Regions from separate parts of the Kribbella sp. NPDC058693 genome, predicted to be linked through region 1. Evidence: riboswitches for the same ligand, from Rfam matches in the RefSeq annotation. Region 1 holds a riboswitch; the other holds the start of a gene.
The links. Region 1 has a riboswitch for ZMP and ZTP ahead of ACFWUU_RS13295 (bifunctional 5,10-methylenetetrahydrofolate dehydrogenase/5,10-methenyltetrahydrofolate cyclohydrolase). Riboswitches for the same ligand answer to the same signal wherever they lie in the genome.

Region 2: it holds a riboswitch for ZMP and ZTP, as region 1 does, so the genes downstream of both, ACFWUU_RS35525 (5-aminoimidazole-4-carboxamide ribonucleotide transformylase) here and ACFWUU_RS13295 (bifunctional 5,10-methylenetetrahydrofolate dehydrogenase/5,10-methenyltetrahydrofolate cyclohydrolase) in region 1, are expected to answer to the same signal.

Annotation. Positions count from the first base shown of each region.
Region 1 is NZ_JBHXSQ010000002.1:765,362-772,905, forward strand. It holds gene dop (depupylase/deamidase Dop) at 1-750, shown strand, start outside; gene ACFWUU_RS13265 (ubiquitin-like protein Pup) at 809-1,018, shown strand; gene prcB (proteasome subunit beta) at 1,027-1,869, shown strand; gene prcA (proteasome subunit alpha) at 1,907-2,764, shown strand; gene ACFWUU_RS13280 (NUDIX hydrolase) at 2,761-3,369, shown strand; gene ACFWUU_RS13285 (nitroreductase family deazaflavin-dependent oxidoreductase) at 3,391-3,813, shown strand; gene ACFWUU_RS13290 (beta-N-acetylglucosaminidase domain-containing protein) at 3,846-5,594, shown strand; ZMP/ZTP riboswitch at 5,594-5,678, shown strand; gene ACFWUU_RS13295 (bifunctional 5,10-methylenetetrahydrofolate dehydrogenase/5,10-methenyltetrahydrofolate cyclohydrolase) at 5,699-6,541, shown strand; gene ACFWUU_RS13300 (phytanoyl-CoA dioxygenase family protein) at 6,549-7,403, opposite strand; gene ACFWUU_RS13305 (helix-turn-helix domain-containing protein) at 7,469-7,544, shown strand, end outside.
Region 2 is NZ_JBHXSQ010000005.1:248,676-256,219, forward strand. It holds gene ilvD (dihydroxy-acid dehydratase) at 244-1,911, opposite strand; gene ACFWUU_RS35510 (CHAP domain-containing protein) at 2,035-2,556, shown strand; gene ACFWUU_RS35515 (class I SAM-dependent methyltransferase) at 2,644-3,366, shown strand; gene ACFWUU_RS35520 (nuclear transport factor 2 family protein) at 3,372-3,740, shown strand; ZMP/ZTP riboswitch at 3,743-3,819, shown strand; partial or broken gene ACFWUU_RS35525 (5-aminoimidazole-4-carboxamide ribonucleotide transformylase) at 3,833-4,720, shown strand; gene ACFWUU_RS35530 (AAA family ATPase) at 4,710-5,243, opposite strand; gene ACFWUU_RS35535 (MMPL family transporter) at 5,263-7,509, opposite strand.

The DNA of each region.
Region 1 (7,544 bases):
AAGGTCGGTACGACGTCGCTCGTGCTCGCGATGATCGAGGACGGCTGGCTGACCGACGACCTCGGCGTCGACCGGCCGGTCTCCGCGCTGCACGAGGTCAGCCACGACCCGTCCTGCACGCACCTGCTGACGCTGAAGGACGGCCGCAAGATCACCGCCGTCCAGCTGCAGGCGGAGTACCTGGAGCAGGCCCGCAAGTACGTCGAGGACAAGTACGGCGACGACGCGGACCGGCAGACCAAGGACATCCTGCACCGGTGGGAGCAGATCCTCGACCAGCTCGCGATCGACCCGATGAAGCTGTCCGACCAGCTCGACTGGGTCGCGAAGTACAAACTGCTCCAGCAGTACCGCGATCGCGACGGTCTCGAGTGGGACGACCCGAAGCTGCACCTGATCGACCTGCAGTACGCCGATCTCCGCCCGGACAAGGGCCTGTATTACAGGTTGGTGAAATCCAACCGGATGCAGCGCATCGTCACCGACGAGGAGATCCGGATGGCGGTGGCGCACCCGCCGACCGACACCCGCGCGTACTTCCGCGGCCGCTGCATGCAGCAGTACGCGCCGCAGGTCGCGGCCGCCTCCTGGGACTCGGTGATCTTCGATCTGCCGGGTAAGGAGTCACTGCAACGGATCCCGACGCTGGACCCGCTGCGGGGTACGAAAGCGCATGTCGGCGCACTTCTTGACCAATGCGACACCGCCAGTGACCTGGTTCGCACCATTACTGGGGGCGCCGCCGGGTAGGGTCGCTATAGAAGGGTCGGTTGGGCGACCTTTCCAGCGGTTCTAGGAGGTGTGTGCCATGGCGAAAGACGGCGGGCAGCAGCACAAGCAGCCCAAGCGTTCGTCGACCGAGGAAGAGGTCGAGGAGGTCGAGGCGTCGGAGGACGTCCAGGAGCGCAAAGAGCGACTCGACGAGGACGTCGACTCGATCCTGGACGAGATCGACGAGGTCCTCGAGGAGAACGCCGAGGAGTTCGTCCGCGGATTCGTGCAAAAGGGTGGGGAGTGAACCGCTCGATGACTTCTGATGCCTCCGGCCGGTTGCCGGAAGCCTTCCTGACCCCAGGTGGCTCGTCGTTCATGGACTTCCTGGCCGGGCACGCGCCCGACCTGTTGCCGGGACGACGGGCCCTGGGTTCGGGTGACCTGTCCAGTGAGGTCCCGCACGGTACGACGATCGTCGCGGCCACCTTCCCCGGTGGCGTGATCATGGCCGGCGACCGGCGGGCCACGATGGGCAACATCATCGCCCAGCGTGACATCGAGAAGGTGTTCCCGGCCGACGAGTACTCGGCGGTCGCGTTCGCCGGCTCGGCCGGGTTCGGGATCGAGATGGTCCGGTTGTTCCAGGTCGAGCTGGAGCACTACGAGAAGCTCGAGGGCGCGACGCTCAGCCTCGACGGCAAGGCCAACCGGCTCAGCGCGCTGATCCGGGGCAACCTGCCGATGGCGATGCAGGGCCTGACCGTGGTGCCGCTGTTCGCGGGGTACGACCAGGACATCAAGGGCGGCCGGATCTTCTCCTACGACCCGACCGGCGGGCGGTACGAGGAGACCCACTTCTACAGCGTCGGCTCGGGCTCGTTGTTCGCCCGCGGCGCGCTGAAGAAGCTGTACCGCGAGGACCTGTCCGAGACCGACTGCGTGACGGTGATGATCCAGTCGCTGATCGACGCGGCCGACGACGACTCGGCGACCGGCGGCCCGGACATGCTCCGGCGGATCTTCCCGGTGGTCGGCGTGGTCACCGCGGACGGTTACCGGCGGCTGCCCGAGGACGAGGTGGCGGCGCTCGTCGACGCGGCCTGGAGCCAACGGCACCGGCGCCCCGACGGCCCGGCCGCGACGTCCCTGACCTGACCCCCGCCCTTCGACTGATAAGAGGACGACACCTTCGATGAGCGTTCCGTTCTACGTCTCGCCCGAGCAGCTGATGCGGGACCGGGCCGACTTCGCCCGGAAGGGCATCGCCAAGGGCCGCAGCGCGATCGCGCTGCAATATGCCGACGGCATCCTGTTCGTGGCCGAGAACCGCTCGCCCGCGCTGCACAAGGTGGCCGAGATCTACGACCGGATGGCGTTCGCCGCCGTCGGCCGGTACAACGAGTTCGAGAACCTGCGGATCGCCGGCGTGCGGCTGGCCGACATGCGCGGGTACTCCTACGACCGGCGCGACGTCACCGGCCGGGCGCTGGCCAACGCGTACGCGCAGACGCTCGGCGCGATCTTCTCCTCCGGCGGTGAGAAGCCGCTCGAGGTCGAGATCCTGGTCGCCGAGATCGGCGCCGCTCCGTCCGACGACCAGGTCTACCGGCTCACGTACGACGGCTCCATCGCCGACGTGCAGGGGTACGCCGTGATGGGCGGCCCGGCCGACCAGGTCGCGGACTACATCGGCGAGCACTACTCCGAGGGCATCTCGCTCGCGGGCGCGCTCCGGCTCGCGGTCGACGCGCTCGGCCACGACGGCACCGAGGTCCGGCAGCTGACGCCGGACCAGCTCGAGGTCGCGGTCCTGGACCGGACCCGGACGCAGGTGCGCAAGTTCAAGCGGATCTCCGAGGAGACGCTGGCCCGGATCCTGTCCGAGTCGCGTCCTGCGGAGGAGCCCACCGCGCCGGCCGACACCGACGCCGCCGATAAGGACGACAGCGCGGAGACGACTGCGTCGGCCGACGACTCCGCGGTCGCCCCGCCGGCGGATGACGCACCGATCGCTCCGCCGGAAGATCCCGACGACAACCGTCCCCTGTGACGGACCAGCACGAGACCTCAGCCGTCACCGACAACGTGGCGGCTGAGTCGTCTCGGCCCGCCGATCCCGTTCCGTGGGAGCTGCTGGAGGAGGAGCCGGGTTTCCAGCGCTTCCTGACCGTGCGGCTGCGGCGGTACCGGATGCCCGACGGCCGTGAGGTCGAGTGGGACGTCCTCGGCCCCGAGGCCGGGATCGCGTCCGGGATCACCGTGCTGCCGCTGACGCCGGAGGGCCGGATCGTCACGATCCGGATGTTCCGCGCCGGCCCGGACGCCGTGGTGACGAACCTGCCGGGCGGCCTGGTGGAGCCCGGCGAAGACGTTGCCGTCGCCGGCGCGCGGGAGCTCGAGGAGGAGACCGGCTACACCTGCGAGACGCTCGACGTCGTCGGCTGGCAGTGGTCCGCGGCGTCCTCGACCTTCCGCAAGTACGTCGCGATCGCGCGCGGCTGCCGCCCGGACGGCAAACAACAGCTCGACGAGGCCGAGGATTGCGTCCCGGTCGAGCTGACCGTGGACGCGTTCCGTGCCGAGCTGCGCACTCCGGGTGCGATGACCGGAATTGATGCCGCCTATCTCGCGTTGGACCACGCAGGCTTGCTTTAGAAAATCTGCGGAGGAAACGATATGAGCGACTGGAACACGAACGTCATCACTGAGTTCCGGGAGAACGAAGGCAAGGTCGGCGGCAACTTCGAAGGCGCCCCGATGGTGCTGCTGCACCACATCGGTCGCCGGAGCGGACAGGAGTTCATCGCCCCGACGATGTACCTGGCCGACGAGACCGACCCGGCCGTCATCTACGTGTTCGCCAGCAAGGGCGGCGCGCCGACGAACCCGGACTGGTACCGCAACCTGGTCTCCGCCGGCGAGGGCGTCGTCGAGGTCGGCACCGAGACCTACAAGGTGTCCGTCGACGACGTGACCGGCGCCGACCGCGACCGCATCTACGCCGAGCAGGCGCGGCGCTACCCGGGGTTCGCGGAGTACGAGGTCCGTACGGCGGGCATTCGCACGATCCCGGTCCTCAAGCTGACCCGGGTGTCTTGACGGGCAGGTCCGCGCGCTGAGTGGATAGGGCTGTGACCCCTGACCCTCAGCAGACCAGCACGCGTCCGGACGGATTCGACCTCGGTAGCACGGTCGGTCTGGTACACGGACCGACCACCGATCCCGACGCCGAGCGGATCGTCCGCGACACCCTGACCCGCGCCGGCGTGACCACGATCATCGACGGCGAGGCCGCAGTGACCGTCCATCTCGGCGGCACCGGCCTCGACGTCGAACCGGCCGCCGGTCTGCCGACCGAGGGGTACGTCGTTGCCGTCGGTGACCACCAGATCGTCCTCGACGGCGTCGACATCCGAGGCACGTACTACGCGGCCCTGACCCTCGACCAGCTTGTCGAGGGCAACCACGTCGACGGCGTCGAGATCCGTGACTGGCCGACGCTGCCGTACCGCGGCTCGATCGAGGGCTTCTACGGCACCCCGTGGTCGCACGCCGACCGCCTCGACCACCTGGACTACCTCGGCGCGCACAAGCTGAACACTTACCAGTACGCGCCGAAGGACGACGTGTACCACCGCGAGCAGTGGCGTGACCCGTACCCGGCCGACAAGCTGGCCGAGCTCGGCGAGCTGATCGAGCGGGCGCAGCGCAACAAGGTCGACTTCACCTTCGCGCTGTCGCCCGGCCTGTCGATTGCCTACACCTCCGACGAGGACTTCCAGGCGTTGATCGCGAAGTTCGAGGCGCTGTACGCGCTCGGCGTACGGGTGTTCAACGTGCCGCTGGACGACATCGAGTACGAGAAATGGCACTCCGACGAGGACGCCACGAAGTACGGCTCAGGTGGTGGTGCGGCCGGTGCGGCGCAGGCCGACCTGTGCAACCGCGTCCAGCGGGAGTGGATCGCGACCAAGCCGGACGTGGCTCCGCTGCAGATGGTCCCGACCGAGTACTACGACGTCGAGGAGACGCCGTACAAGCAGGCCCTGCGCGAGCAACTCGATCCCGCCGTGATTGTGCACTGGACGGGTACTGCGGTCGTTCCGGAGCAGATCACGAGCGCACAAGCGGCCGCGGCGAAGGCGGTGTTCGGGCACGACATCCTGATCTGGGACAACTACCCGGTCAACGACTACGCGCACGGCCGGATCCTGCTGGCGCCGTACACAGGTCGCGAGCCCGGCCTCGCCGAGCACGTCGTCGGCGTCATCTCGAACCCGATGAACCAGGCCGCGGCCAGCAAGCTCGCGCTGTACTCGTTCGCCGAGTTCGGCTGGAAGCCCGCGACGTACGACGCCGACGCGTCCTGGCATCGCGCGATCGCCGAGCGCGCCGGGGGAGACGCGGCCACGATCGCGGCGCTGGAGGTGTTCGCGGACCTGACGACGTACGACGGGAAGCTGCACCTGACCAATGCGCCGGTGCTGGCCGCGAAGCTGGCGGCCTTCAAAGCGACCTGGGACGGCGGCGACCTGGCCGGGGCGATCGCCGAGCTCGAGCCGTACTTGGAGGCGATCGAGAACGCGTCCGCTCAGATCCGCAGCGGCGTGATCGACCCGGAGTTCGAGGCCGAGACCGACTCGTGGCTGGACGCGTCGTTCTACTGGGGTGGGGCGCTGCGGCAGGCGCTGCGCGTGTTCGAGGCGCAGGCGGAGGGCAACGAGTCGGACGTCGCGACTGCCCGGGACGAGATCGAGCACCTGATCACGCAGGCGAACGAGATCCGCGATGTCCGCCTTCCGCACAGCAAGGTCCCGCTCCGGATCGGCGACGGGGTGGCCGACGCATTCGTAGCCCAGGCGACGGGGTCGGTATCCTGAGGACGGACCGCGACTGGCGCTGAGGTGGACCACCACCGGGGAACGGTCTGCCATCCGGCTTCGCCGCGCGCCTGGGCACCTTCGACGTCAGAGGAGTGCGCCAGATGACAGCTGAGTTGATGATCGGGACCGACCTCGCCGCCGAGATGGTGGCCAAGGCGGCAGAGCGGGCCGCTGCCGTGCAGGAGAAGTACGGCGTGCAGCCCTGCCTGGCGACCGTGCTCGTCGGCGACGACCCGGCGTCGGCGACGTACGTGCGGATGAAGCAGAACCGGTCGAAGAAGGCCGGGATCGCCTCGCGGAGCGTCGTACTGCCGGCCGAGACCACGACCGAGGAACTGGTCGCGGAGATCCGGAAGCTGTCCGAGGACCCGGAGGTGCACGGGATCCTGCTCCAGCATCCGGTGCCGGCGCAGATCGACGAGCGGGCCGCGTTCGAGGCGATCGACCCGGGCAAGGATGTCGACGGCGTGACGATGCTGTCGTTCGCGGCGATGGCGTTCGGCGATCCCGGGTTCCGCTCGGCCACGCCCGGCGGGATCATGCGGCTGCTCGCGGCGTACGACGTACCGCTCGAGGGCGCGCACGCCGTGGTGATCGGCCGCAGCCCGATCCTCGGCAAGCCGGCCGGGATGTTGCTGCTGGCATCGAACGCGACGGTGACCTACGCGCACTCGCGGACCCGGGACCTGCCCGAGCTGGTCCGGACCGCGGACGTCGTGATCGCCGCGGTCGGTAAGGCGAACTTCGTCCGCGGCGACTGGCTGAAGCCGGGCGCGGTCGTGGTCGACGCCGGGTACAACGAGGGCAACGTCGGGGACGTGCATTTCGAGGAGGCGGCCGAGGTGGCTCGCCTGATCACCCCGGTCCCGGGCGGCGTCGGGCCGATGACGATCGCGCTGCTGCTCGAGCAGACGGTCGACGCCGCCGAGGCACAGCTCGGATAGCAGTCGGCTAGCGGTCGCAGCCGCCGTCCTTGTCCGGCCGCGAGTGCGGCCGGGCCAGGTCGTCGATGCCCTTGTAGGCGTACGGATCGGTCCCGGCGACCATCACGATGTCGCGGTAGTCGTGCTTGCCGACATGTACGCCGTCCGGCACGGTCTGCCAGGGGAGCAGCGACTCGGCGCTCATGTAGTGGTTCGCGAGTGCTCGCCGGAGTCCGTGCCGGCCGGTGTTCGGCAGGGACCGGTGCAGCAGGTACCCGTTGAAGATCACCGCCGAGCCCGCCGATACCTCGACCGGGATCGCGTCGTCGTCGGAGTACGGGAAGTCGAACGCCTCGACCGTGCAGTCGAAGCGGAGGTCGTCCTGCTCGCGATCCGGATAAAGCACGCCGCGCCGGTGCGAGCCCGGCAGCACCCACAGGCAGCCGTTCTCGACGGTGGCGTCGTCGAGTGCGATCCAGGCCGCGGTCAGCGAGCGGTCCCTGGTCGGGATGAAGAACTCGTCCTGATGCCACGCCTGCCCAGGCTTGCCTTCGGGCTTGATGAACAGCATCGACTGCATCGCCTTGACGTTGGGCCCGATGACGGCCGTGAGCGTCTCGACCACCCGCGGCGCGTGCAGCGCCGCAAGGGCAGCGTCGGACACCTTGTGTGGGTGGTGGATGCAGAGGAACCGGCGCAGGACATCGTCGGTGGACTCCGGAGCCGGAGCGCCTTCGACGGCGCCGAGCTCGCCCCGGCACAGTTGCTCGGCGGCGACGTGGAGCTCGCTGACTTGTTCGGCAGGCAGGGCCTGGTCGAGTACGACGAAACCGTCTCGCCGGAAGGACTCGACCAACTCGTCGCTGACCTCGGTGAAATGCATCTAGCCACCGTGACAGAGGACGCCGAGCCGGCCAATGTCGCCGGCAAGCGCTTTACTATCTGTTCGTGACATCGCGAGCACCGGCGGTCAGCGTGAATTCCCTGGTGCAGATCGCGGACTACGCGCCAGGGGCGACGTACG
Region 2 (7,544 bases), on a different contig from region 1:
CGACCGATCCATCCTCGCTTGTGGTTGCTGACGTTGCTCATCTGGGTCGCAGATAGTCGCATTGGCAACAAAAAACCCCTTCGGCCGGGTTGGCTGAAGGGGCGCGCTCGACTCGGTGGTCGCGTCAGTCGGCGCGCCGCACAAGTACGAGGAGAATCGATCGCATGTAGGCATTATTCGCCCGCAGACCGCGACCTGGTCAAGTTGGGCGTCTCCGTGTCTCACCATTTGATACAGCCGTCCCTAGATGCAGACAGCTCCTTCGGACGCGGACCGGACCAGCCGCGTGTATTTCCCGAGCACGCCCTTGGTGATCGCCGGTGTCTTCGGGGTCCAGCCCTGCTTGCGGCTCTCGAGTTCTTCGGGAGTGATGTGCAGGTCGAGGGTGCGGTTCGCGACGTCGAGCGTGATCCGGTCGCCGTCGCGGACGAACGCGATCGGTCCGCCGTCGACGGCCTCGGGCGCGACGTGTCCGACGCAGAGTCCCGTCGTACCGCCGGAGAAGCGGCCGTCGGTCAGCAGCAGCACGTCCTTGCCGAGACCGGCGCCCTTGATCGCGCCGGTGACCGCGAGCATCTCGCGCATCCCCGGCCCGCCCTTCGGCCCTTCGTAGCGGATCACGACCACATCGCCGGGGTTGAGATCCGGTACGGCGTCCATCGCGGCGCGCTCGCCGTCGAAGACGCGGGCCGTCCCCTCAAAGACGTCCGAGTCGAAGCCCGCGCTCTTGACGACCGCGCCTTCCGGGGCGAGCGAGCCGTGCAGGATCGTGATGCCGCCGGTGTGGTGGATCGGCTTGTCGAGCGCGCGGATGATCGTGCCGTCGATGTCCGGCGGGGCGATGTCGGCCAGGTTCTCCGCCATCGTCTTGCCGGTGACGGTCAGGCAGTCGCCGTGCAGTAGGCCGGCGTCGAGCAGGGCGCGCATCACGACCGGGATCCCGCCGACGCGGTCCACGTCGGTCATCACGTACCGCCCGAACGGCTTGAGGTCACCGAGGTGCGGAACCTTCTCGCCCACCCGGTTGAAGTCGGCGAGGGTCAGCTCGACCTCCGCCTCCCTCGCGATGGCCAGCAGATGCAGGACCGCATTCGTCGAACCTCCCAGCGCCATCACGACGGCGATCGCGTTCTCGAACGCTTCCTTGGTGAGGATCTGGCGGGCGGTGATGCCCTTCTGCAGCAGGCCGACCACGGCCTCGCCGGACTTCCGCGCGTAGCCGTCGCGGCGGCGGTCGACGGCAGGCGGAGCGGCTGAGCCCGGCAGCGACATACCGAGGGCTTCAGCTGAGGCGGCCATCGTGTTCGCGGTGTACATGCCGCCGCAGGCGCCTTCGCCCGGGCAGATCGCGCGTTCGACCGCGTCGACCTCGTCGCGGGTGATCAGGCCGCGTACGCAGGCGCCGACGGCCTCGAACGCGTCGATGATCGTGACGTCCTTGTCCCCGAGCCGGCCGGGCATGATCGAACCGGCGTACAGGAAGACACTTGCCAGATCCAGGCGCGCGGCCGCCATCAGCATGCCGGGCAACGACTTGTCGCAACCGGCCAGCAGCACCGAGCCGTCGAGCCGCTCGGCCTCCATCACGGTCTCGACCGAGTCGGCGATGATCTCCCGGCTGACGAGGGAGTAGTGCATGCCGACGTGACCCATCGAGATCCCGTCGGACACGCTGATCGTGCCGAACTCCAGCGGATACCCACCGGCCGCGTGCACGCCGTCCTTGACGGCCTTGGCGAGCCGGTCGAGGGACAGGTTGCACGGGGTGATCTCGTTCCAGCTGGAGGCAACCCCGACCTGCGGTTTGACCCAGTCGTCGTCCCCCATCCCGACCGCCCGAAGCATGCCACGACTGGCAGTGGCCTCCAGCCCATCGGTAACCGTCCGACTCCGAGGCTTCACATCGACCATGCGCCTCACTCTATGCCTTCGTAACTTAACGACACTGTGATTGCTTTGTGTGGTTAGTTAATTACATACTCATTGTGCTAGCCGCCTGGGGGGATTTGTCCCAATCCGAAACGGAGCAAGCTGATGCGCCCCACATTGCGACTCCTGTTGTCCGCTGTCGTCCTTTCCCTGCTGGGCTCGCTGTCGCTCACTGCGGCAGCGGCTGATCCCCGGACCAAGATCGTCAACGCCGCCAACGGTGAGGTTGGGCAGGGTGAGACGCCGCCTGGCAGTAACTGCAATCCGTACGGCGCCTGTGAGTCCTGGTGTGCGCATTTCGCCACCTGGACCTGGCGCAAGGCCGGAAGTGACATCCCGAACTACGGCTTCACCGGTGACATCTACACCTGGGGTCAGCGCAAGGGTCGGGCGCACTCCGGGAACAGCGGGATGAAGCCCGGCGACATCGTGCTCTACGGGACCGGGCCGCAGAACACGAGCACCAGTCTGCACACCGGTGTTGTAGTTGCTACTGGCAACGGGAAGATCACGACCGTCGAAGGCAACTCGCACGACAAGGTGCAGAAGCTCGGGCCGTTCGATCCGAAGCACGCGAAGAACGCCGGCCGGCCCGGGAACATCTACGGCTGGGTCTCGGCGCAGTAGTCCCATCGACGAGCCGGTGCGGTTCTCGCCGACCGCACCGGCTCTTATTTCGTTGTCGTCCGGCGGATCCGCTTCTAGCATTCGCGGGTGAGTGACGATGCGTACGGCGACGAGCAGCTGGTGGAGTTGTACGACCTCGACAACCCACCCGGTGATGACCATGCCTACTACCGCGCACTGGCCGCGGATGCCCGCAAGGTTGTGGACTTCGGTTGCGGCACGGGTCTGTTGACCCGTTCGCTCGTCGCGCCGGGTCGGGTGGTGATCGGCGTGGATCCAAGTGCCACGATGCTCGACTACGCGCGCCGTCAGCCGGGCGCCGACGCAGTCACCTGGATCGACGGAGACTTCCGTGCCGTGGAGCCGACGCACGACACCGACCTCGTGATCAGCACGGGCAACACGATGATGCACGTCGGCAACCAGGCCGAGGCGTTCAGCGCGCTCGCGGACGCGCTCCGGCCCGGCGGTGTCATCAGCTTCGAGTCGCGGAATCCGGCAGCACGTGCGTGGGAGCAGTGGACCCGCGAGGCGACGTACGGCGAACGGGACACGTCCGTCGGACACCTCGTCGAATGGCTCGACCTGATCGAGGTCGCCGACGGCCGCGTGGTGTTCGACGCGCATAACGTCTTCCCCGACGGCCACGACGCCGTCTACCGGAACACGCTCTACTTCCGCTCCCCCGAGGCAATCACCGCCGACCTCGCAGCCGCGGGGTTGGTCGACGTCGCGGTGCACGGCAACTGGCAACAGGAGCCGGCGACCGAGGACTCGCGGCTATTGATCTTCCACGCACTCAGGAGTTGACGACCGTGGACCAGCTCGAGGCGTACATCGACGGATGGCGCCGGCACGACAGCGCCGCCGTACTCGAGACGCTGACCGACGACTGCGTCGTGATCGAGTGCTACGGGCCGGTCTACCGCGGCAAACCGCGGGTCGAGCAGTGGATGGATGCCTGGTTCGGCGCGGGCGGGACCGTCGACGCGTGGGAGATCACCTCGCGGGCCGCGGCCGGCGACGTACTGGTTGCCGAGTGGCATTTCGAGTGCACGTGGAAGGGCGAGCCTGGCGCGTTCGACGGGGCGACCGTCGCGCGGGTCGACCAGGGGCGTATTGCGTATCTCCGCGAGTACGCGACGACGGCGCCGCTGTACGACTGGACCGGTGTGTGGACGTAGGCTGAGGGCAGCGCGACTGGCGAGGGTGGGTTACCACCGGGGAGCGAAGAGTAAGGCGTCGTCCGCCTGGGCGCCTCCGAACGAGTTCGGAGGTTGTCGTGCGTTATGGGATGAATCCGCATCAGTCGGCTGTGATGGTGCCGGTCGATCGGGCGCCGTTCACGGTCGTGGCGGGTGAGCCGTCGTACATCAACGTGCTGGATGCGCTGACCGGGTGGCAGCTGGTGCGCGAGGCTGCGTCGGCGTTCGGTACGCCGGCGGCCGCGTCGTACAAGCATGTGTCGCCGGCCGGGGCGGCTCTTGGCGGGAGTGTCGCCGAGGCCTATACCCGGGCGCGGGACGCGGATCCGAAGTCGTCGTACGGCGACTTCGTGGCGGTCTCGCATCCGGTGGACGCGGAGCTGGCGGCTGTGTTGAAGCGGGTCGTGTCGGACGGGATCATCGCGCCCGGGTACGACGAGGGCGTGGTCGAGGTCCTCGCGGCGAAGAAGCGCGGCACGTACCTCGTCCTCGAGGCGGACCCCGACTTCGAGCCGCCGGCCGAGGAAGTACGCGAGATCTACGGCATGCGACTCACGCAGCAGCGCGACGACCTGCCGTTGCCTGCTGACCTCTCCGATGATCTGAAGCTCGGGATGATCGTTGCCCGGTACACCCAATCCAACACCGTCGTGCTGGTGAAGGACGGCATGACCATCGGTGTCGGGGCCGGCCAGCAATCCCGCGTCGACTGCACCCGGCTCGCCGGCGAGAAGGCCGCGCTGTGGTGGTCACGTCGTTCGAGCGAGCCACTCACCGGCGTGTCGATGGTGTCCGACGGCGCACTCCCCTTCGCCGACAACGTCGAGGAGGCGCACCGGTACGGCGTGACGCACATCGCCGAGCCGGGCGGTTCGATCCGCTCGGCCGAGGTCACCGCCGCGTGCGCGGAGTACGGCATCAGCTGGCGTGCGACCGGCGTACGGCTGTTCAGGCACTGAGCAGGTAGTCGCCGGAGGCAACAGCTTTGCGGACCTCGGCGGCCGTCGCGGCGGGATCGAGCGTTGACGTGTCGATCGCGTGCGCCTCGAGCTCGCCGAGGTCCGCGAACGCGCCGTGCAGCCCGGTGAGCGCGTCGACGTCCGTCAACTCGACCCCGTCGCGCGCCTGACCGCGCCGTAGCGTCGTGTCCAGGTCCGGACGCAGTACGACGTACGACATCCGCCAATCGGCCGCCGCCGCGCGGAACGGGCCGAGGAACCACGGCCCGATGATCCCGTCCACCACGACGTCGTACCCGCCGCGTGTGTAGACGCCCACGGTCGCGACGATCGCGTCGACCACCACCTCGTTCTGGTGCTGTGCCTCGGCCAGCCACGGCGCGACGAAGCCGGTGCGGATGGCGCGGTAGAACTCGTCGGTCGTCAGATGCACTGTGGGACCAGAGGCGTCAGTGGCGACGAGTCGTGCCACAGTGGTCTTGCCCGAGCCGGACGGGCCGGTCAGCAGAAGCACATCGCTCATGCCGACCGACCGTACCCGGTCAGACGTGCTCGACCTCCCGAGCCGGCTGCGGCGGCGGTTGCGGACCGCCCTCGAGTTGGATGTCGGGGACGATGCGGTCGAGCCAGCGCGGCAGCCACCACGCCCGATCGCCGAGCAGCGTCATCACCGACGGGACCAGGATCATCCGGACCACGCTGGCATCGATCAGTACCGCGACCGCCATGCCAACGGCGAGCATCTTCACCGTCGGGTCGTCGTCGAGCACGAAGCTCAGGAAGACCACGATCATGATCGCGGCCGCGGTGGTGATCACCCGGGCCGTCGCGCCGATCCCGATCGCCACCGCTCGGTGACTGTCCTTCGTCGCGATCCACGCCTCGTGCACCCGCGACAGCAGGAACACCTCGTAGTCCATCGACAGCCCGAACACGATCGCGAACATCAGCATCGGCACGAACGACGGGATCGGCACCTTCTCGTCGATCCCGACCAGCGACGATCCCCAGCCCCACTGGAAGACCGCCACGATCACGCCGTACGCCGCGCCGACCGACAGCAGGTTCAGAATCGCCGCCTTCACTCCGATCAGCAACGAGCGGAACGCGACCGTGAGCAGCAGGAACGCAAGCACCACGACCGCCCCGATCAGCCACGGCATCCGGCTGCCGACCTTCTCGGTGAAGTCGACGTACCCGGCCGTGGTGCCGACGACGTACGTCGGTTCCTGCTGGCCGGACAGCACGTCGTCGCGGATCCGGTTGACCAGGTCCTCGGTCTCCGCAGCCGACGGCGAGGTGGTCGGGATGACGTTGATGATGGCTGTCGTACCAGCGCTGTTCGTGCTCGGCGGCTGGACCGCGGCGACCCCCGGCGTCTTCTGCAAGGTGGATGAGAGCCCGCTCAGCAAGGTCTGCTTGTCACCCGAGGACGGCAGCTGTACGACGACCGTCAGCGGACCGTTGGCGCCGGGGCCGAACCCTTGCGCGATCAGGTCGTACGCCTTCCGGCTGGAATCGGCGGCCGGATCGGTGCCGGCGTCGAGCTGGCCGAGGTTCATCGACAGCAACGGGATCGCGAGGACGAGCAGCACCAGCGTCGCGGCGATGCCGTACGGCCACGGCCGATCGCTCACCTTGCGGCCCCAGCGGGCGAACGCGCTCTGCTCGTGCTTGGCGTCTCGGCGTTCGCGTTCCTCCGCGCGGTGCTCGGCGATCGCCGTCTCGTCCGGGAGCGACGACTCCAACTCGCGCTCATCGGCGAGGTGATGCCGGTCCTTGCGATTGAGGACCGTGAACTTCGCCAGACCGAGCAGCGCCGGGATCAGCGTGAGCGCGGCGAGCACGGTGACCGCGACCACGATCGCCGACGACAGGCCTAGCGCGCCGACGAACGGTACGCCGGACACGTACAGCCCGAGGATCGCGATCACGACGGTGCCCCCGGCAACCAAGATCGCCGCGCCGGAGGTGGACTCGGCCCGGCCCGCCGACTCGACGACCCCCATGCCGTCGTCCAGCTGCTCTCGATGCCGCGACACCAGGAACAGGCCGTAGTCGATCGCGACACCGAGCCCGAGCAGGGTCGCCACCGTCGGCGCGGAGACCGGGAAGTCCTTCACGGCCGCGAGCAACCCGAGGACCGCCAGCCCGCCGCCGACGCTGAACACGGCCGACACCAATGGCAGCCCGGATGCGACCACGGACCGGAACATGAGGAACAGCAGCAACAGCGCGAGCGCGAGACCGATCGCCTCCGACGGGCCGTCGTCCGCCTGCTTCCCGATCTGGCCGGTGCCCCCGCCGTACTCGACCTGGAGCCCGGCGGCCCGGGCCGGCTGGACGGCCGCGTCCAGCTTGTCGACGTACGACTTGTCGAGCGACGCCGGAACGACCGAGAAGGAGACCGGCGCGTTGACGATGCTGCCGTCCTTCGAGATGTACGCCGTCTGCGAGGTCGCCAGCGGATCGATCGCGGTGACGACGTCGGGCAGCTTGCCGACGGCCTCCATCGACGACTTGACCGCGTCGGCGTGCTCGGACACCGTGCCGGTCTTGGCGTGGAACACGATCGAGCCCGAGTACCCGCCGGCGCTGGTGAAGTCCTTGTTCAGGATGTTCAAACCAGCGGACGATTCACTGCCCGGGACCGTGTAGTTGTTGACGTACGTCCCGCCGAACGCGGACCGCAGTACGAACAGACCGACCACGACCACCAACCAGCCCGCGATCACGAACCAGTGAAAGCGTGCCGCTCCCCGGCCGAGCCGATCCAGAAATGCGTGCATAAGGCGCCCCTCCCCCAGGGCGCCCCCCAGGCGAC